Linked DNA regions of Marinobacterium aestuarii. The protein of the gene in region 1 interacts with the protein of each later gene in a pairwise test. Links are inferred from orthologs where the notes say so. Each region holds a gene or a part of one and is shown in the gene's direction. Other genes may lie near its edges.

The links.
Region 2: the proteins of recR (region 1) and recO interact in binary tests that used the Escherichia coli proteins (3 or more experiments, as listed by UniProt). The link is inferred for Marinobacterium aestuarii from one-to-one orthologs.

What each region holds. Positions count from the first base shown.
Region 1 is NZ_CP015839.1:1,818,862-1,828,544, forward strand. The notes cover bases 3,618-6,589. They hold recR (recombination mediator RecR), read left to right. Parts: upstream 3,618-4,789; coding sequence 4,790-5,389; downstream 5,390-6,589. Other genes in these bases: dnaX (DNA polymerase III subunit gamma/tau), read left to right, coding at 3,618-4,441; A8C75_RS08160 (YbaB/EbfC family nucleoid-associated protein), read left to right, coding at 4,461-4,784; rnd (ribonuclease D), read left to right, coding at 5,397-6,575. Outside these bases: A8C75_RS08140 (DHA2 family efflux MFS transporter permease subunit), read right to left, coding at 1-525; A8C75_RS08145 (HlyD family secretion protein), read right to left, coding at 522-1,586; A8C75_RS08150 (MarR family winged helix-turn-helix transcriptional regulator), read right to left, coding at 1,599-2,063; more of dnaX, read left to right, coding at 2,270-3,617; A8C75_RS08175 (YcgL domain-containing protein), read left to right, coding at 6,605-6,892; A8C75_RS08180 (YcgN family cysteine cluster protein), read left to right, coding at 6,893-7,330; rpsA (30S ribosomal protein S1), read right to left, coding at 7,584-9,263; A8C75_RS08190 (hypothetical protein), read left to right, coding at 9,515-9,683. UniProt on the Escherichia coli protein: May play a role in DNA repair. It seems to be involved in an RecBC-independent recombinational process of DNA repair. It may act with RecF and RecO.
Region 2 is NZ_CP015839.1:3,983,011-3,992,716, reverse strand. Bases 6,712-9,706 are described here. They hold recO (DNA repair protein RecO), read left to right. Parts: upstream 6,712-7,843; coding sequence 7,844-8,569; downstream 8,570-9,706. Other genes in these bases: acpS (holo-ACP synthase), read left to right, coding at 9,356-9,706; pdxJ (pyridoxine 5'-phosphate synthase), read left to right, coding at 8,589-9,359; era (GTPase Era), read left to right, coding at 6,819-7,742; rnc (ribonuclease III), read left to right, coding at 6,712-6,795. In the rest of the region: RNA polymerase sigma factor RpoE, read left to right, coding at 1-125; A8C75_RS17370 (MucB/RseB C-terminal domain-containing protein), read left to right, coding at 172-1,020; A8C75_RS17365 (SoxR reducing system RseC family protein), read left to right, coding at 1,021-1,455; A8C75_RS17360 (DegQ family serine endoprotease), read left to right, coding at 1,480-2,877; lepA (translation elongation factor 4), read left to right, coding at 3,075-4,874; lepB (signal peptidase I), read left to right, coding at 4,884-5,696; A8C75_RS17345 (DUF4845 domain-containing protein), read left to right, coding at 5,729-6,112; more of rnc, read left to right, coding at 6,109-6,711. UniProt on the Escherichia coli protein: Involved in DNA repair and RecF pathway recombination.

The sequences.
Region 1 (9,683 bases):
AATGCCAAAGGGCAGGTTGATGTAGAACACCCAGCGCCAGCTGTAGTATTCGGTGAGGTAGCCGCCAAGCGTCGGTCCCAGTATGGGGCCAACCATCACGCCGACGCCCCACATGGCCATGGCGGAACCGTGCTTTTGGGGCGGGTGGCTGTCCAGCAGTACCGCCTGGGACAGCGGCACCAGAGCGGCGCCGAAAATCCCCTGCAGCAGGCGGAACAGTACCATCTGATCCAGGTTCTGGGCGGCGCCGCAGAGCATGGAGGTCAGGGTAAAGCCGATGATCGAAGCGCTGAACAGGCGCTTGCGCCCAAAGCGTGCAGCCATGAAACCGGTCAGCGGCATGAAGATCGCCGCACCCACGATGTAGGAGGTCAGCACCCAGGAAATCTGGTCCTGAGTGGCCGACAGGCCACCCTGCATGTTGGGCAGAGCGACGTTGGCGATGGTCGTATCCAGTGCCTGCATGATGGTGGCCAGCATCACGGTCAGTGTAATCAGGCCGGTGCGCTGTCCGACTGGACTCAAGAGCAGGCGCCTTGCAGGCGGCAGGTGCCTGTGTCCACCTCGATCAGGGCGCTGAGCCCTGCGCGCAGCTTGCCGCCGGGGTCAGCGAGCTGGATGCGCACCGGCACACGCTGGGGGATCTTGACCCAGTTGCCGGTGGCATTCTGCGCCGGAATGACGGCAAACTCGGCGCCGGTTGCCGGGCTCAGGCTGTCTACCGAGCCGTGCCATTGCTGGTCGGGGAAACTGTCGAAATTGATGCGTACTGGCTGTCCGGGGGCGATCTTGGCCAGGTCAGCTTCAATGAAATTGGCTTCAACCCAGAGTTTGCTGCCAATCAGAATTGCAGCAATTTTCCCGCGCTCCAGGAATTGGCCGGGTTTGGGCAGTTGGCTGATATGGCCGTCCATCGGGGCATGGATGGCGGTCTGTTGCAGGGCGTGTTCTGCCTGCTGCAGTTCGGCTTTTGCAATCCGGTAGTCGGGATGTTGCTCGATCGGGGTGTTGGGCCCGCCCGCCAGTTCATCGGCAATGCGCTGCAGCTCGAGCTTCAGTGCCACCTCGCGCTGGCGTGCCATGTCGGCATTGTGGCGTGCTTCATCCAGGCGGGCGCGGGATATCGCCCCCCTGCGGGCCAGGTTCTCCTGGCGATCGGCTTCGCGTTGCCAGTAATCAAGGTCCGTACGGGCCAGGTCGATCTGCGCCTGCTTCTCGGCGTGGCTGCTGCGTTTTGCCTGGATGTCGGCTGTGACGGCGGCCAGCTGTGCCTGGGCGCGACGCAGTGACGTCTGGAATTCGGTCGGATCCAGTTGAAACAGCAGGTCACCTTTGCTGACGGCGGCGTTGTCGCCCACGTTCAGCTCTAGCACTGTGCCCGAAACTTCGCTGCTGATCGGGGCCTTGTCGGCCTTGAGGTAGGCGTTGTCTGTTTCGAGGTAACGGCCGCTGCGCAGATAAAGCAGGCTGGCGATGGCGACGGCCAGTAACGGTATGACGACCATCAGCAGGGTGCGCAGGCTGATACCGGCAAATCTGCGGCGCGGTGGCGGAGTGTTTTCGGTTTGGGGGAGCGTTGTGGTCACCGGTTCAGTCTCCTAGATTGGCTGGGGCTCTGGGTGAGTGCTGGCGGGCGTCTGGCTGCCGGACAGGTTGCTGCGTATCTGTACTAGGGATGACGCCAGTTCATCACGCTGACGGGCATCCAGGCCGTCCATCATCTGCTCGTAAATACCGGCGCCGATCTGGCGGATTTGCTGCAGTGGGTTTTGTGCGGCAGCGGTGGTGTGCAGTCGGTAGGCGCGTCTGTCCCTGGGGTCGGCGCGTCGTTCTACCAGCTGCTGTTGCTGCAGCAGATCGATGAGCCGGGCCAGGGTAATGGGCTGAATCTCCATCAGCTCGGCCAGCTCGACCTGGCGTGATCCCGGATAGCGACTGATGTAGATCAGTGCCCGGGCCTGGGCGTAGGTCAGCTCGCTGTGGTCAAGTTGCTGCTGGAAGCGCTGGCGCATCAGGCGGCCGATATCGGCGAACAGGAAGCCCGGGTTGGCGTCGTGATTCATGGTAAGCACTCTATATAGTAAGCAATGCTTATTATATGAGTCGACTATAGATATGCAAGGCTAGGCCGGGTCCCTGTCGCGGAGTGGCGCCGATGACTGTCTGGCAGCGTTGCGTGGTCGGGTTAAAGGCCGTCGTTGTGCTGGCGCGAGGGCAACTCAGCCGGTAGCATAGGCGCCTGTTATATTCAGTCGTAATCAGGGCAGCAATGAGCTATCAGGTGCTGGCGCGTAAATGGCGTCCGAAGCGTTTTCAGGAAATGGTGGGTCAGGAACACGTACTGAAGGCGCTGGTCAATGCGCTGGACGATGATCGGCTGCACCATGCCTATCTTTTCACCGGCACGCGGGGCGTGGGCAAGACGTCCATTGCGCGCCTGTTTGCCAAGTCACTCAACTGCGAGGTCGGCGTATCGTCGGATCCATGCGGCCAGTGCAGCGCCTGTCGCGAGATTGCCGAAGGGCGTTTCGTTGATCTGATCGAAGTCGATGCGGCCTCCCGTACCAAGGTGGAGGATACCCGCGAGCTGCTTGAAAACGTGCAGTACGCGCCGACCCACGGGCGCTACAAGGTGTACCTCATCGATGAGGTGCACATGCTGTCGACTCACTCTTTCAATGCCTTGCTGAAAACGCTGGAAGAGCCGCCGCCCCATGTGAAATTCCTGCTGGCCACGACGGATCCGCAAAAGTTGCCGGTCACCATCCTGTCGCGCTGCCTGCAATTCAATCTCAAGAATATGATTCCCGAGCGTATCGTCGAGCACCTGCGATTCGTGCTGGGGGAGGAAAATATCCCGTTCGAGGAGGCTGCGCTCTGGCTGCTGGCGCGCTCCGCCGACGGCTCCATGCGTGATGGCATGAGCCTGACCGATCAGGCTATTGCCTTTGGTGCCGGCACTATTACCACGCTCGATGTTCAGACCATGCTTGGCAGCATCGATCAGATGCTGGTAAGTCGGCTGCTGGAATGCCTGTCGGCCCGGGATGCGAAGGCGTTGCTGGCGGCGGTGGCGGATCTGGCGCAGTTCTCGCCCGATTATGCCAGCGTGCTCGGGGACATGATCAGCCTGTTGCACCGTGTTGCCATTGCCCAGGTGCTGCCCGATGCGGCGGATAACAGTCTGGGAGATCGCGAACAGATATTGGCGCTGTCCCGCGCCCTGACCGCTGAAGATGTACAGCTGTATTACCAGATTGCCTTGCTGGGCCGACGGGATCTGCCCTATGTGCCGGACGCCCGGGAAGGCCTGGAAATGGTGCTGTTGCGCATGCTGGCTTTTCGCCCTGCGGATGCGCCTGCGGGACCCGCGCCTGTTTCCAGCGCCGCTGCGAATGCCAGTTCAAATGCCAGTGTCAATACAGGAGCCAGCGCTAGCGCGTCACCGCCTGTGGCTGACACGGATGCTCAGGTTACCAATGCGCGGGTTGCCAATGTGCAGGCCGCGCAACCTGTCCGCAATGCAGCCCGTGAGGCTGTTGTATCGCGTGCTGAGCAGGCTCTCGCTGTGGCGCCGGTTGCAGCGCCAGCGCTTGCGCCCGAGCCCGTAATGACCGCTGCTGCCGCTCCTGTGGCCGCACCTGCGCCCGCTCCTGTGTCTGAGAGTGCATCGCAGCGGGTGTCTGCCGTGTCAGCGAGTGCCAGGCCAGATGGGTCGCCTGAGTACGACGAGTCGGATATACCGGGCGGATACGATCAGGGTGATGCGGATCTGGCGTTCATGGGAGTAGCGCCGCCAAAAAAGTCTGAGTCCGCTGCTGTCGCCCGGCCGCAGTCGGCGCCTCAGGGAGCTGCCGCGCCCGTGACTGCGTCAGGGGCTGGCACTGTATCAGGGGCTGACACTGGGCGATCTGAGCCCGCCTCCTTGCAGGCGTCGCGGTCCGCTGCGGCGGGGTCGCCTGTTCAGCCTCAGTCGCCTTCGTCGTCAGTACCGGTGTCGCGGCCAACTCAGATCGCTCCGGTGCAGGCCAGGCCGCTGGCACTGGATTCATTGCAGGCCGATGACTGGGTTGCGCTCTGCACCGGTCTTGGCTTGGGAGGGATGACCGAGAGTCTGGCGGTGAATCTGTCGCTGGAGTCGGTGCAGGGGCAAAACCTGCGGTTTCACTACACGGCACAACAGCAGGCGCTGCTGAATGAGATCCAGCGCGAACGTATCACCAAGGCGCTGCGTGATTATTTTGCACAGCCGCTTGAGGTAGAATTCGAATGTGCGGCCCAGGGCCGCGAAACGCCGCATCAGTTTGCCCAGCGTCAGCGTGAGCTGCGCCAGGCCCGGGCTGTTGCGGCGATTGAGCAGGATCCGCTGGTGCAGGATATTCTGCAGCAGTTTGATGCTCATATTGATATAGATACCGTAGTACCGCTCGAACCGAATTGATTGGCTGAGGATAAATACGATGATGAAGAACATGGGTGGCCTGATGAAGCAGGCGCAGAAAATGCAGGAAGACATGCAGCGCGTGCAGGAAGAAGTGGCGCGCGCAGAAGTGACCGGTGAATCCGGCGCAGGTCTGGTCAAGATCGTCATGAATGGTCGTCACGACGTTAAGTCGATTGCCATTGATGACAGCCTGATGCAAGAAGAGAAAGAGATCCTGGAAGACCTGATCGCGGCGGCCGTCAACGATGCCGTACGCAAGGTTGAGACCAATACCAAGGATAAAATGTCTAAAGTCACCGCCGGCATGCAGTTGCCGCCGGGCTTTAATATGCCGTTCTGATAACGATGTCTTTCAGTCCTCTGATACAGCAGTTGATCAAATCCTTGCGTTGCCTGCCGGGTGTGGGTCCCAAGTCGGCGCAGCGCATGGCACTGTATCTGCTTGAGCATGACCGTCCGGCGGCGCTGGAGCTGGCCGCGTCGCTGCACGAAGCGGTGGAACGGGTTGGTGAGTGCGCGTCCTGCCGTACCCTGTCGGAAGTGTCTCCCTGTGGCATCTGTACGTCGAGCAGTCGCGATCGCTCGGTGCTCTGTGTGCTGGAGTCGCCGGTCGATATGCTGGCCATCGAGCAAACGGGAGGGTTCGGGGGCTATTATTTTGTCCTCAAGGGGCATCTGTCGCCTATTGATGGCGTCGGTCCCGACGATCTGGGTATCGATGCGCTCGTCGAGCGGCTGCGTGGCGGTGAGGTGCGCGAAGTCATACTGGCGACCAATCCCACGGTGGAAGGTGAAGCGACGGCACACTATATCGCCGAGCAGGTGCGCGAGCTGGGTGTTCGGGTGAGTCGTATTGCCCACGGTGTGCCTGTGGGTGGCGAACTTGAGTTTATCGATGGTGGTACTCTGGCGCACGCGCTGGCGGGTCGACGTTCCCTGAATTGAGGTAGGCATGGCGCACGAAAATGGATATGACTGGCAGCAGCTTGAACGTGCTGCGCAGGAGCCGGTGTGGGTCGGTACCGATGAGGCACTGGCGCAGCTGTGCGAGTACTGGCTTACGCTGCCCATGGTTGCGCTGGATACCGAGTTTCAGCGGGTGGATACCTTTTATCCGATTGCCGGGCTTATTCAGCTGGCCGACGACCATGCCTGCTACCTGATTGACCCGCTGTCTATCACGGACTTCGCGCCCTTGCTGGCGCTCTTTGTCGAGCCTTCAGTGCTCAAGGTGCTGCATGCCAGCACCGAAGATCTGGAGTTGTTCCAGCATCTGTTTGGCGTGTTACCCAGTCCGCTGTTTGATACCCAGGTGGCCGGCGGCTTTGTCGGCTGGGGCTTTACTGTCGGTCTGCAGCGTATGCTGGAGAATGTACTCGGCGTACAGGTCGGCAAGGGCGAAACGACATCGGACTGGCTGCAGCGTCCCCTGACGCAGCGCCAGGAGCAGTATGCGGCGCTGGATGTGGCCTATCTGCCGGCGATCTGTCGTCTGCAGATGGCGGAGCTTGAGCAGAGGGGCATGACGTCCTGGTTGCAGGAAGAAATGCTGGCGTTGCTGGCCAATGCGCCTGATGCCGATGTCACCGGCATTCAGTACTATCTGCGCTTTAGCCAGATGGCGGCGCTGCCGCCCTACAAGGTGGCGGCCTTGCGTGATTTGACGGCCTGGCGTGAGCAACAGTGTCGCTTGCGCAATGTGCCCCGTAATCGGGTGCTGCGCAATCAGACATTGCTCGACATTATTACCCGCTGGCCGCGCACCACGCTCGAGCTGTCCCGCGTGCCTGAGCTGAAACGGCGGATTTTGCGCGAAGATGGCGAGACCATGCTGGATTTTTTGCGCAATGCCGCCGCTGCGCCCCAGGCGCAATCGGTTGATCCGATCCCAAGGCCGCTGCCTGTGATCTGGAATACGCGTCTCAAGCGTTTGAAGCTGATGGGGCGTGAGCGTGCTGAAGCGCTGGATATGGCGCCGGAGTTGTTGTTACGCCGGCGTGATATTGAGGCGTTGATACGTACCGGCAGTGATGAGAGTGCAGATTATGCGCTACCGCCGGGGCTGCAGGGATGGCGCCAGGAAGTGATAGGCGACGACCTGCTGGTGCAGTTGCGTCGATTTGAGCAATAGCGCCCGTTTGAACAGAGATGAGAGTTGATATGAAAATTTGCAGTATTTACAAAAGTTCGCGCAAGGACGAGATGTACCTCTACGTTGAAAAGCGTGAGCTGCTTACGCGAGTGCCCGAGGCGCTGATCACGATGTTTGGCACGCCGGTGCATCTGATGGATATGCCGGTCAAGCCCGGGCGCAAGCTGGCGCGTATCGATGTCGAGAAGATGCTGGCGGGCATTACGGAAAATGGTTACTACCTGCAGATGCCGCCGCCCAGGGAAGATTATATGCTCGATCTGTATCCGGATCGTCCAGAAACCGGAGTGCGTTAGGTGGCTCAGGAAGTATTCTGGCGTGCTAAGTCACTCGAAGAGATGACGTCCAATGAGTGGGAGTCGCTCTGTGATGGTTGCGCGCTCTGCTGTCTGCACAAGATTGAGGATGAGGATACCCATGAGGTGTTTTACACCTCGGTCGTCTGTCATCTGCTTGATCTGGAAACGCGGCGCTGCACTCAGTATGAAAAGCGTTGTTCGCTGGTGCCGTCCTGCGTCAAGTTGCGCCCTGAAGATGTGAAAGAGTTCCACTGGCTGCCCAGAACCTGTGCCTACCGACTGGTTCACGAAGGCAAGGATCTGCCGGACTGGCATCCGCTGATCAGTGGTCGGGCCGAATCCGTGGCTGAGGCTGATGCGTCTGTGTTGAGCTGGTATGAGGTTAAGGATAACCAGATCAGTGAAGATGACTTCGTCGACTACGTTATTGAATAGACGTTATCGAATTGTCTGGCGGTAACTTGTTAACGGAAAGGGGCGCTACGGCGCTCTTTTTTGTGCAGGGATGTACTTATCCTGTGGGCGCATGGATGTGCAGGAACAGGGCTTGTGGCTGATGTTCGGGATGGATATCTGGATTGTGTGGCTGAAGTCTGCGGCTGGTGTCGGAATGGGGTGAGTTGGGTTTTGGTGGGTATAAAAAAGGAGCGCCGAAGCGCTCCTTTTTTGCCAAGCGATAGAGTATCGCTTAGTTGTTTTTCAGCATCTGCTGTTTGATCAGCTCACCGATGGTGGTCGGACCAGCGACTTCAACTTCCTGGTTGCGCACGTGACTGATGGCTGCTTTTTCTTCAGCCTGGTCTTTGGCGCGGATAGAAAGGTTGATGGCGCGGTTGCGACGGTCAACGTTGGTGATCTTGGCTTCAACCTTGTCACCGACTTTCAGTACGGTAGTAGCGTCGTCGATGCGCTCAGCGCTCAGCTCGGATACTTTCAGTACTGCGTCGATGCCTTCAGCCAGCTCGATAACGGCAGCTTTGGCTTCAACCGACTTGACGATACCGTTGACAATGGTGCCCTTGTCATTGGCTGCCACGTATTCGCTGAACGGATCGCTTTCCAGCTGCTTGATACCCAGCGAGATGCGTTCTTTTTCAGCGTCAATGGACAGGATGACAGCTTCAACTTCTTCGCCTTTCTTGAACTGGCGCAGGGCGGCTTCAGCATCAGCTTCCCAGGTGATGTCGGACATGTGTACCAGGCCATCGAGATCGTTGTCCAGACCTACGAAGATACCGAAGTCAGTGATGGTCTTGATGGTGCCCGAAGCGCGATCGCCAGCAGCGTGCTGCTCAGCGAAGGAAACCCATGGATTACCGGTGCACTGCTTGATACCCAGGGAGATGCGACGACGCTCTTCGTCCACGTCCAGGATCATCACTTCGACTTCGTCGCCAATCTGCACGACTTTGGACGGGTGGATGTTCTTGTTGGTCCAGGACATTTCGGAAACGTGTACCAGGCCTTCAACACCGTCTTCGATCGAGGCAAAGCAGCCGTAATCGGTCAGGTTGGTGATGCGTGCGGGTACTTTGCTGCCGGACGGGTAGCGGGACTTGATAGCTTCCCACGGATCTTCGCTCAGCTGTTTCAGACCCAGCGAGATACGGCCAGTTTCCTGATCGAACTTGATGATCTTGACAGAGATCTCGTCGCCCGGGTTCAGCATTTCGCTCGGGTGAGAGATGCGCTTCCACGCCATGTCAGTGATGTGCAGCAGGCCATCAACGCCGCCCAGATCAATGAAGGCACCGTAGTTGGTCAGGTTCTTGACGTAACCCTTGACAACCTGGCCTTCTTGCAGTGCAGCCAGCAGCTCGTCGCGTTGAGCGCTGTTGGCTTCCTGCAGGACCGCACGACGCGAAACAACGATATTGTTGCGCTTGGGGTCCAGCTTGATCAGTTTGAATTCAAGTTCCTTGCCTTCCAGGTGGTCGACATCGCGTACGGGACGCACGTCAACCAGGGAGCCCGGCAGGAAGCCCTGAATGTTGTTGATGCTGACAGTGAAGCCGCCCTTGACCTTGCCGCTGATGTAACCGGTAACAGTTTCTTCGGCTTCGAATTTGGTCTGCAGTACTTCCCAGGCTTCAGCACGTTTGGCTTTTTCACGGGACAGGCGGGTTTCACCGAAACCGTCTTCTACCGCTTCCAGAGCGACCTTAACCGTGTCACCGATCTTGATTTCAAGTTCGTTGTTATCGTTAAGGAACTGTACGCGCGGGATAACGGCTTCGGATTTGAGACCTGCGTTAACGGTAACCCAATCGCTGTCGATGTCGACAACTTCACCCATAACGAGGGTGCCCGGAGTCATATCTACGTTTAGCAGGGATTCTTCAAATAGTTCAGCAAAGCTTTCGCTCATGAATAGGTCCTATGGTAAGTCGGCAGCCCGTTATTAGAAGTAGGGCGGCGCGAGCTTTCTATACCGTCAGCTGTATAGGTCAAATTAAACATAAAGCGGCAACAGTCTCCGTTGCTGACGGGACACCGATTTGCCGCAATAAGGGAGCCATATTGTACAGCTAATGTGCCTGTTAAGATAGCGTTCGGGTGCCTCTTGTCGGTATAATTGGTTTCAGTTTCAAACCCCAGCAGAGTGCTTACCAGGATTACATGACAAAAAACGATATAGAAGCTCAGATCGCAAAGTTGCAAGAGCTAGAAGCCAGCATTACCGAAAGCAAGCGCGAGCGCATTGAAGAACTTGCCAGCGAGCGTTCCCGCAAGTCCGAAGAATTTGCCGCAGAGTTGCGCGAAAAAGCGCGCCTCAAGCAGGAGCGCG
Region 2 (9,706 bases), 2.2 Mb from region 1 along the record:
TCGATGGTTTAAGTTATGAAGATATCGCCAATGTCATGGATTGCCCGGTGGGAACGGTTCGTTCCCGTATTTTCAGGGCGCGAGAGGCGATCGATAAAGAGATAGTGCCTTTTCTGGCGGAGTGACGGAGAGCTGCCGGGAACATGACGAGAATGTGTTTGAGGGAAAACCATGAGTGATGAGTTCAACGATACCCTGTCGGCGCTTGTGGACGGTGAAGCCAATGACTTTGAAACGCGTCGGCTGCTGTCTACGCTGGATGAGAAGCCGGCGATGGGTGAAAAGTGGCGCCGTTACCACCTGACACGCTCAGCCCTCAAGGGCGAGCGCGATACGGTGATTACTGATATCAGTGCCGGTGTGATGGCGCAGATAGCCAGTGCTGATGTGGGGCCGCTGCTGGATACAGGAGAATTCGATGCCGAGCAGGAAACGGCTCCCCGCAAGATCGAAGCCGGGCGTTACTGGAAGCCGCTGATCAGCATGGCCACGGCCGCCTCCGTGACGGCAGTGGTCATTTTGGGTGTGCAGGGCTTCAATGCTGAGCCGATAAACACGGTTGCCAGCAGCCAGCCGCAATACCTGTTGCCGTCGGTGAGCAGTTCCGCCGATTTCGTGCGGGCCCGCTATGGGCACGAGAGTGGTTATGCCGCCCAGGGAGCTCCGCAGGCGGATGTGATTCGACTGTCACGCGGGCTTGAGCGCTACATCGATCAGCATCAGCATATGCTTGGCGTCAAAGAACCAGGCTGGCGAGCTCAGTGGTTGCCGGATGGCTTTACCAAGGTGCGTCATGAAGTGATGCCCGATGCTGAAGTGATGCTGTTTTCCGATGGGCGTCATTCGGTATCCGTTTGCATCGAACCGTTCGGGCGTCAGACGGTTGCCGCCGGCGCTGCGCAGTCCAAGGACATGATCGCGGTCGGAAAACGTCGCGGTGATGACTTCGTGACGGTTGTGGGTGATGTGCCGCTGATGATTGCGGATCGTATTGCCGCTTCAGTTCAGGTCAGCCAGTAAATGCTGCAGGAAGATGCTGTTGTGGTGGCTGTGGATGGCGAAGGTATCTGGGTTGAGTCCGATCGCACAGGCACCTGCCAGAGCTGCAGCGCCAGCAAGGGATGCGGCCAGCGTGTACTGGCAGAATATGCCAGCAAGCGCAGCGAACGTCTGCTGATTGATAACCCGCATGGCCTTGTGGCGCGCGTAGGTGACAGGGTCAGTGTCGGCATCGAGGAAGGCAGTTTTCTGCAAGCCTCGGTGCTGCTCTATACCCTGCCTCTTGTCCTGCTCTTTCTGGGTGGATACCTGGGATCCTTTTACGGTGTGTCCGAGTTGCCCTCGGTTATTGGCAGCTTCTTTGGTCTGGCAGCGGGTTTGTTGCTGGTCAGGGGCGCCGGGCAACGTCTGGCGCGCTCCTGTCGTTACCAGCCTGTACTGATGAATATTATCTAGTGTGCCCTCAAAAGGTCTGAATCCATGCAGTCAATGAAAGTAGTACTCAGCATTCTGTTGTGTCTGGTATGGTTGCCTGCGCATGCCGAATTGCCTGACTTCAAAAGTCTGGTGAAGGAGGCGGCGCCTGCAGTGGTCAATATCAGTACGGTACCCAAAGAGAAGACCGGCCAGGCGTCTGCGCTCAATCCGTTCGAGGGGCCTGATGCGGAGCAGATTCCTGAGATGTTCAAGCATTTCTTCAAGCAGTTGCCGGAGCTGGGCGAGCAGCCGCGTCCCGCGCCGCGCTCGCTGGGTTCCGGTTTTGTCATCAGTAAAGACGGTTACATTCTTACCAATCATCATGTGGTCAAGGGAGCTGGCAAGGTGCTGGTACGCCTCAGTGACCGGCGCGAGCTTGAAGCCCAGGTGATTGGCTCGGACGAGCGAGCGGATGTGGCGGTGCTGAAAATTGATGCGACCGGGTTGCCCTTTGTGCGTATTGGTTCGTCGGAGGCGCTGGAAGCGGGTGAGTGGGTTCTTGCCATTGGCTCGCCCTTTGGCTTTGACCATTCAGTGACCGCAGGGATCGTCAGTGCCACCGAACGTGCACTGGCCAACGAGTCCTACGTACCTTTTATCCAGACTGATGTGGCGATCAATCCGGGTAACTCCGGTGGTCCGCTGTTTAACCTCAATGGCGAGGTTGTCGGCATAAACTCACAGATTTACACCCGCTCAGGCGGTTTTATGGGGCTGTCGTTCGCTATTCCAATTGATGTTGCCATGGATGTTGCCGAACAGCTCAAGACCCAGGGTCATGTCACTCGTGGCTGGCTGGGTGTGATCATTCAGGAAGTAAGCCGAGATCTCGCTGAGTCCTTCGGTCTCGACAAGCCTGCCGGTGCCCTGATTGCAAAAGTATTGCCGGGTAGCCCCGCCGAAAAGTCAGGCTTCATGGAAGGCGATGTGATTTACCGCTTTGATGGTCGGGATATCGATTTGTCGTCGGACCTTCCGCCGCAGGTTGGTCGCATCAAGCCCGGGGAGTCCGTACCTATTGATATAGTGCGCAACGGCAAGCATGAGCGGCTGGATGTCACTATAGAGGCACTGCCTGAAAACAGCGATCAGCTTGCCGCATCCGGCCGTGCCGATGAGCTGGTGAGCAATCGCCTTGAGCTGGTTGTCGGCGAGCTGGATACCGAGCGCAAGGAAAAGTGGAATCTGCGTTCAGGCGTGGTAATACGCGCGGTTAACCCTGGCGCCGGCGCGGATGCGGGGCTCGTGGTTGAGGACGTCATTACCATGGTAAACGGAGAGGTGATCGAGAGTGTGACTCAGTTTGAACAGGCGCTGGAAAAGCTTCCAGTTGACCGGCCGGTGCCTCTGCGCATCGTGCGTCGGGGAAGCCCGATGTTTATTCCGCTCAAACTCGAGTAAATAAAGACAGGGGGCCATCCGGCCCCCTGTTTCGTTCTGGCTGTCGATTAGAGCTCTGAGCACAGAGCACTGTGCCTGTGCAGGGCACTTCCCTGGCGCGTGCATTCGATAGCCGCGCTGCGGTAAATACGGTAAACTTCGTCGCTTTGAATTATCGCCCTAACATCCAGGGTCAGCTGATCCCGAGTATCCTACACGTGAGCAATCTCGATCATATTCGCAACTTCTCCATCATCGCCCATATCGACCATGGTAAATCGACCCTGGCTGACCGCTTCATTCAGACCTGTGGTGGCCTGGCTGAGCGTGAAATGGCCGCGCAGGTTCTGGACTCAATGGACCTGGAACGTGAGCGAGGCATTACGATCAAGGCCCAGAGCGTTACGCTCAAGTACAATGCCCTGAACGGCGAGACCTATCAGCTGAACTTTATCGACACCCCCGGACACGTTGACTTCTCGTACGAAGTGTCCCGTTCCCTTGCTGCCTGTGAAGGTGCACTGTTGGTAGTAGACGCAGCTCAGGGTGTGGAAGCGCAGTCTGTGGCCAACTGTTACACCGCGCTGGAGCAGGGTCTGGAAGTGCTGCCCATCCTGAACAAGATGGACCTGCCCCAGGCCGAGCCTGAGCGTGTGCGCGAAGAGATCGAAGAAGTCATCGGTATTGATGCCAGTAATGCTGTTGCCTGCTCGGCCAAGAGTGGCATGGGCGTTGGTGATGTGCTGGAAGCCCTGATCACACATATTCCGCCGCCGGTTGGTGACCTGGACGCACCGTTGCAGGCGCTGATTATTGACTCCTGGTTCGACAAGTATCAGGGCGTGGTCTCCCTCGTGCGGGTCAAGCACGGTGTGCTGAGGCGCAAGGAAAAGGTACTGGTCAAATCCACCGGGGTGTCCTACCCGGTTGATCAGGTGGGTATTTTTACCCCCAAGCAGACACCGACAGATGCGCTCAAGGCGGGTGAAGTGGGTTATATCATCGCCGGCATCAAGGACATCCACGGCGCGCCGGTCGGCGATACCCTGACCCACGCCAAGACGCCGGATACGCCAATCTTGCCGGGATTCAAGAAGGTTCAGCCGCAGGTCTACGCCGGGCTCTTCCCGACGGATGCGGATGATTACCAGGATTTCCGTGACGCCCTCGACAAGCTGACGCTCAATGATGCCTCGCTGTTCTTTGAGCCTGAAACCTCTGATGCCCTGGGCTTCGGCTTTCGCTGCGGCTTCCTTGGCATGCTGCACATGGAGATCATTCAGGAGCGACTGGAGCGTGAGTACGACCTCGATCTGGTCACCACAGCCCCCACGGTTGTGTACGAGCTTGAGCTCAACACCGGTGAAGTCGTACACATCGACAGCCCGTCCAAACTGCCGGATCCCGGCTCAGTGCGCGAAATGCGTGAGCCCATCGTTGAAGCCAACATCCTGGTGCCGCAGGAATTCCTCGGCCAGGTTATCGGCCTCTGCGTGGAAAAACGCGGGACTCAGAAAAACATGCATTATGTCGGTCGGCAGGTGCAGGTGAAATATGAATTGCCCATGGCGGAGGTCGTACTCGACTTCTTTGACCGACTCAAGTCAGTCAGCCGTGGCTATGCATCGCTCGAGTACAACTTCATTCGCTTTGAAGCAGCCCGCCTGGTGCGCATGGATATTCTCATCAACGCCGAGAAGGTTGATGCGCTGGCGGTGATTCTGCACAAGGATAACGCCGAGTATCGTGGCCGTCAGTTGTGCGAAAAGATGAAGGAGCTGATTCCGCGGCAGATGTTCGATGTCGCGATTCAGGCGGCGCTCGGCGGCAAAATTATTGCCCGCAGTACGGTGAAGGCGCTGCGCAAGAACGTACTGGCCAAGTGCTATGGCGGCGACGTGAGCCGCAAGAAAAAACTGCTCTCCAAGCAGAAAGAAGGCAAAAAACGCATGAAGCAGGTCGGCCGGGTCGAGATTCCGCAGGATGCATTCCTTGCCGTACTGAAAGTTGACAGTTAAGGACAGACGATGAATTTCGATTTTGCTTTGGTACTTGTGGTTGCGACCTTTCTGGCCGCGATTGGCTGGTGTGTGGACAAGTTCTGGCTGGCGCCGGCGCGCAGTGCCAGGGTACAGAAAGCACAGCTGCAGCTGTCGGCGGCTCTGCCGCAGGAGACACTGATCAAGCTCAACCAGGTGCCAGGCTGGATCGATCTTTCCCGTTCGCTCTTCCCGGTGCTCTTTGTGGTGCTGGTCCTGCGCTCCTTTCTGGTTGAGCCGTTTCAGATTCCGTCGGGCTCCATGCTGCCGACGCTGAAGATTGGTGATTTCATTCTGGTGAACAAGTATCACTTCGGCCTGCGACTGCCGGTGCTGAATACCAAAGTCGTCGATTTTAATACGCCCGAGGCGGGTGATGTTGTCGTCTTTAAATACCCGAAAGACCCGTCGGTTAATTACATCAAGCGCGTCATTGGTCTGCCGGGTGATCGTATCCGCTACCAGAACAAGACCGTATTTGTGAATGGAAAGCCGCAGCCGCAGCAGCTTCTGGCCCAGCTTCCGCCCCTCAAACCACAGCAGTTGCTGCTGGCGGAGAATCTGGACGGGGTTCAGCACCAGGTCTACCATGATGTTGCCGCCAGCGGAATTGTCGGTGAGTGGGTTGTGCCACAAGGGCAGTACTTTGTCATGGGCGATAACCGCGACAACAGTAATGACAGCCGTTACTGGGGCTTCGTGCCGGACGAACTGCTGGTGGGCAAGGCTTTCGCCGTCTGGATGCACTGGGAAACCTTCTTCAGTCTTCCGTCGTTCGGCGATGTGCGTCTGATTGAGTAATCATGTAGCTGCCTGGTGAATAGGGGATTGAAATGATTAATGCTGTGAAAAGGGAACAGGGCGCGTCTTTCGTTTCCATCCTGATGGGGATGGTCGTTGTCGGCGTTTTTCTGGCGGTAGGCTTTAAGCTGTTTACACCGTACAAGGAGCACGCGACCGTTAAATCCATTATTGAAAATGTGATTAACGATCAGGATCAGGTGTCCAAGGAATTTCGTTCCATTCGGCGCACGATTTACGATCGCGCCATTATTAACCAGGTGCGGGCCGAGCTGTCGCGGGAAGATTTCCTCAAAATTGAGAATATAGACGGCAAGATCCATTTTGATCTTGTCTATGAAGAGCGGGTTCCGATGTTTTATAACGTCGATGCCGTGGTTAAATTTAACGAGCATTACGAAGTCATAAAACCTTGATCAAACCGACCGCAGATCTTAGCCGACGTCTGGGCTATAGCTTTAACGATCCATCTTTACTGGAACTGGCACTTACTCACCGCAGTTGCGGCAAACGCAATAACGAGCGGTTGGAGTTTCTCGGTGATTCCATCGTTAACTTTGTTATCGCCGATGCGCTCTTCCGGCAGTTTCCCCAGGCGCGTGAAGGTCAGCTGAGCCGCCTGCGGGCGCGCCTGGTCAAGGGCGAGACCCTGGCCGAGGTGGCCCGCGAGCTTGATCTGGGCGAGTATCTGCGCCTGGGCTCCGGCGAGCTGAAAAGCGGCGGTTTCAGGCGTGACTCGATTCTGGCCGATGCGACCGAAGCGGTGATGGGAGCCATCTATCTGGATAGCGACCTGGAAGTCTGTCGTGGCTTTATCCATCGCTGGTTCAAGGAGCGTCTGGAAGAGCTTGATCTGAACGAATCCCTCAAGGATGCCAAGACCCGGCTGCAGGAACATCTGCAGTCTCGACGTCTGGCACTGCCGGACTATGAATTGATTGCAGTCGACGGTGAAGCCCATTCCCAGACTTTCTTTATCCGCTGTCATGTGACCGGCTTGACGGTGCCGAGTGAAGGTGAGGGCAATAGCCGCCGCCAGGCGGAGCAGGAAGCAGCAAGGCTTGCGCTGATCGGACTGCAGGTGGAGAAAGCCGAATGAGCGATGAATTTGAAATGCCGGAAATGCCACCAGTACCTGGCGCTGAACCCTACGAGGGCGAGCAGCGCTGCGGCTTTGTGGCGATTGTCGGGCGCCCCAATGTGGGCAAGTCGACGCTGCTGAACCATATACTCGGTCAGAAGCTGAGCATCACATCGCGCAAGCCCCAGACCACGCGGCACCAGATCCTGGGCATCAAGACCGAAGACGACCTGCAGGTCATCTATGTCGATACTCCCGGGCTGCACCGTGATCAGGGCAAGGCACTGAACCGCTACATGAACAAAACAGCCGCCGATGCGGTGCGCGATGTCGACCTGGTGGTGTTTGTGGTTGACCGGACCGCCTGGACCGACGAAGACGACCTGGTGCTGGAGAAGCTCACCTGGGTACCTTGCCCGGTGGTACTGGTGGTCAACAAGGTGGATCAGCTTAAGGACAAGTCTGAATTGCTGCCGCACCTGGAGATGGTGACCGCCAAGCGTGAATTTGCTGAAGTGATCCCCATTTCCGCCAAGAACGGTCACAATGTGCCGCGCCTGGAGGAACTGGTGGAGCAGCATATGCCCGCCGCTGAACACTATTACCCGGAAGATCAGATTACCAATCGCAGCTCGCGTTTTGTCGCTGCAGAGCTTGTGCGTGAAAAATTGATGCGCAATCTCGGGGAGGAAATTCCCTACGGCACCACCGTCGAGATTGAACAGTTTGTACAGGACGAGTATGGCCTGCTCACCATCAGTGCGCTGATACTGGTTGAGCGCGAAGGGCAAAAACGCATTGTGATCGGTGACAAGGGCGCACGCATGAAAACCATCGGCCGGGATGCCCGGCTGGACATGGAACGCATGTTTGACAGCAAGGTCATGCTCAACCTCTGGGTCAAGGTACGCAAGGGCTGGGCGGATGACGACCGGGCACTGCGCAGTCTGGGTTATGACGACTAAGGCGGGTGCTCGCTGCATAGCCTCCGCACCCTGGGTTGCGGCGCCGCGATGGTCGGCCTGATCAGCACTTCGGAAGCCGTCATGCATACTGAGTATTTCTGATGGACTATCGTGTCGATGGGCAGGCGGCTTATGTGCTGCATGCCCGTCCCTACCGAGATACCAGCCTGCTGGTGGACTGCTTTACGCTGGAACACGGCAAGGTCAGCCTGGTCGCCAGGGGCGCGCGCCGTCCAGGTTCGCGTTCCCGCTCCAGTCTTCAGGCGTTTGTGCCGCTGCAGCTGAGCTGGTCTGGGCGCAGCGAGCTGAAAACCCTCGGTCAGGCCGAGGCCGTGGCGCCACCGGTCTTTCTGCAGGGGCGGGCTCTGCTCTGTGGCCTCTACCTCAACGAGCTCTTGCAGCGCCTGCTGCAGCCCATTGATCCCCACCCCAGATTGTATGTTTATTACCAGTACGCGCTGACCGAACTGCTCTCGGGGCAGGATATCGAGGGTGCACTGCGCACGTTCGAGCGGCATTTGCTGAGTGAGATCGGCTATGCGCTGGAACTGAGTGATCTGGATGCTCAGGCGGTGTATTTTTTGCGACCCGAAGGCGGACTTCAGTCTGTCACCGCGCTGCGCGACACCGATCGGCAGCGCTGCTTTGGTGGTCAGCAGCTGCTGGCCATTGGCGAAGATGATTATTCGGAGCCACATACAAGACGTGCGGCCAAAAGGCTGATGCGCCTGGCACTGGATCAGATGCTCGGTGGCAAGGCCCTGCGCAGTCGTGAACTTTTTCAGCGCCCTGCCGTGCCTGCGGGCATTGTGGCAGGGCACTCTTGAATGAAAGGAGATAAGTGTGATTGAGCCAAGCCGCTTGTTGCTGGGAGTCAACATCGATCATATCGCTACCCTGCGTCAGGCCCGGGGCACCCGTTACCCCGATCCCGTGCAGGCAGCGCTACTGGCTGAAGAAGCCGGTGCCGACGGTATCACGGTGCATCTGCGCGAGGACCTGCGTCATATTCAGGAGCGTGATGTACGTCTGCTGAAAGAAACCCTGCAGACCCGCATGAATCTGGAAATGGCGGTTACCGACGCAATGCTGGCTTTTGCCGAAGAGATTCGGCCGGCACACAGCTGCCTGGTGCCGGAAAAGCGTGAAGAGCTCACCACCGAAGGCGGCCTCGATGTGGCGGGGCAGGAAGGCAAGATGAAAGCGGCCTGTGACCGTCTTGCTGCCGCCGGTATTGAGGTGTCGCTGTTTATCGATCCCGACCGCGCCCAGATCGATGCGACGTTGCGCTGCGGTGCACCGGTCATTGAGTTGCACACCGGTGCCTACGCCGATGCGACGACTGCCGCTGCACAGCGCACCGAGCTTGAGCGCATTCGTGATGCTGCTTGCTATGCCTGGGAGAAGGGTCTGATCGTGAATGCGGGCCACGGGCTGCACTATCACAATGTCGAGCAGATTGCTGAAATCCCCCATCTGAATGAGCTGAATATCGGCCACGGCCTGATCGCCCGCGCCGTCTTTGTCGGGCTCAAGGATGCGGTTGCCGAGATGCGCCGTCTGATGCTCGAAACCCAGGCGCGGGTGCAGCCACAGCGGGATGCGCTCAGCCGATGATCGCCGGCATCGGTACCGATCTGGTACAGATCGACCGTATTGCCGCAGCTCTGGCGCGCACGCCGCGCCTGGCGCAGCGTATTCTCAGGCCACAGGAGCTGGCGGGCTTTGAGGCCAGCCAGGATCAGGCGCGTTATCTGGCCAAGCGTTTCGCCGCCAAGGAGGCGGCGGTCAAGGCGCTGGGCACGGGTATCGGCCGTGGTGTGAGCTGGCAGCACCTTGAAATCGCGCACGATGCTCTGGGCAAACCAGGCCTGCAGCTCAGTGGTGGGGCTCAGACGCGCGCCCTTGAACTGGGCATCAGCCGATTGCACCTGTCCTACAGCGATGAGCAGCAGCTGGTGGTC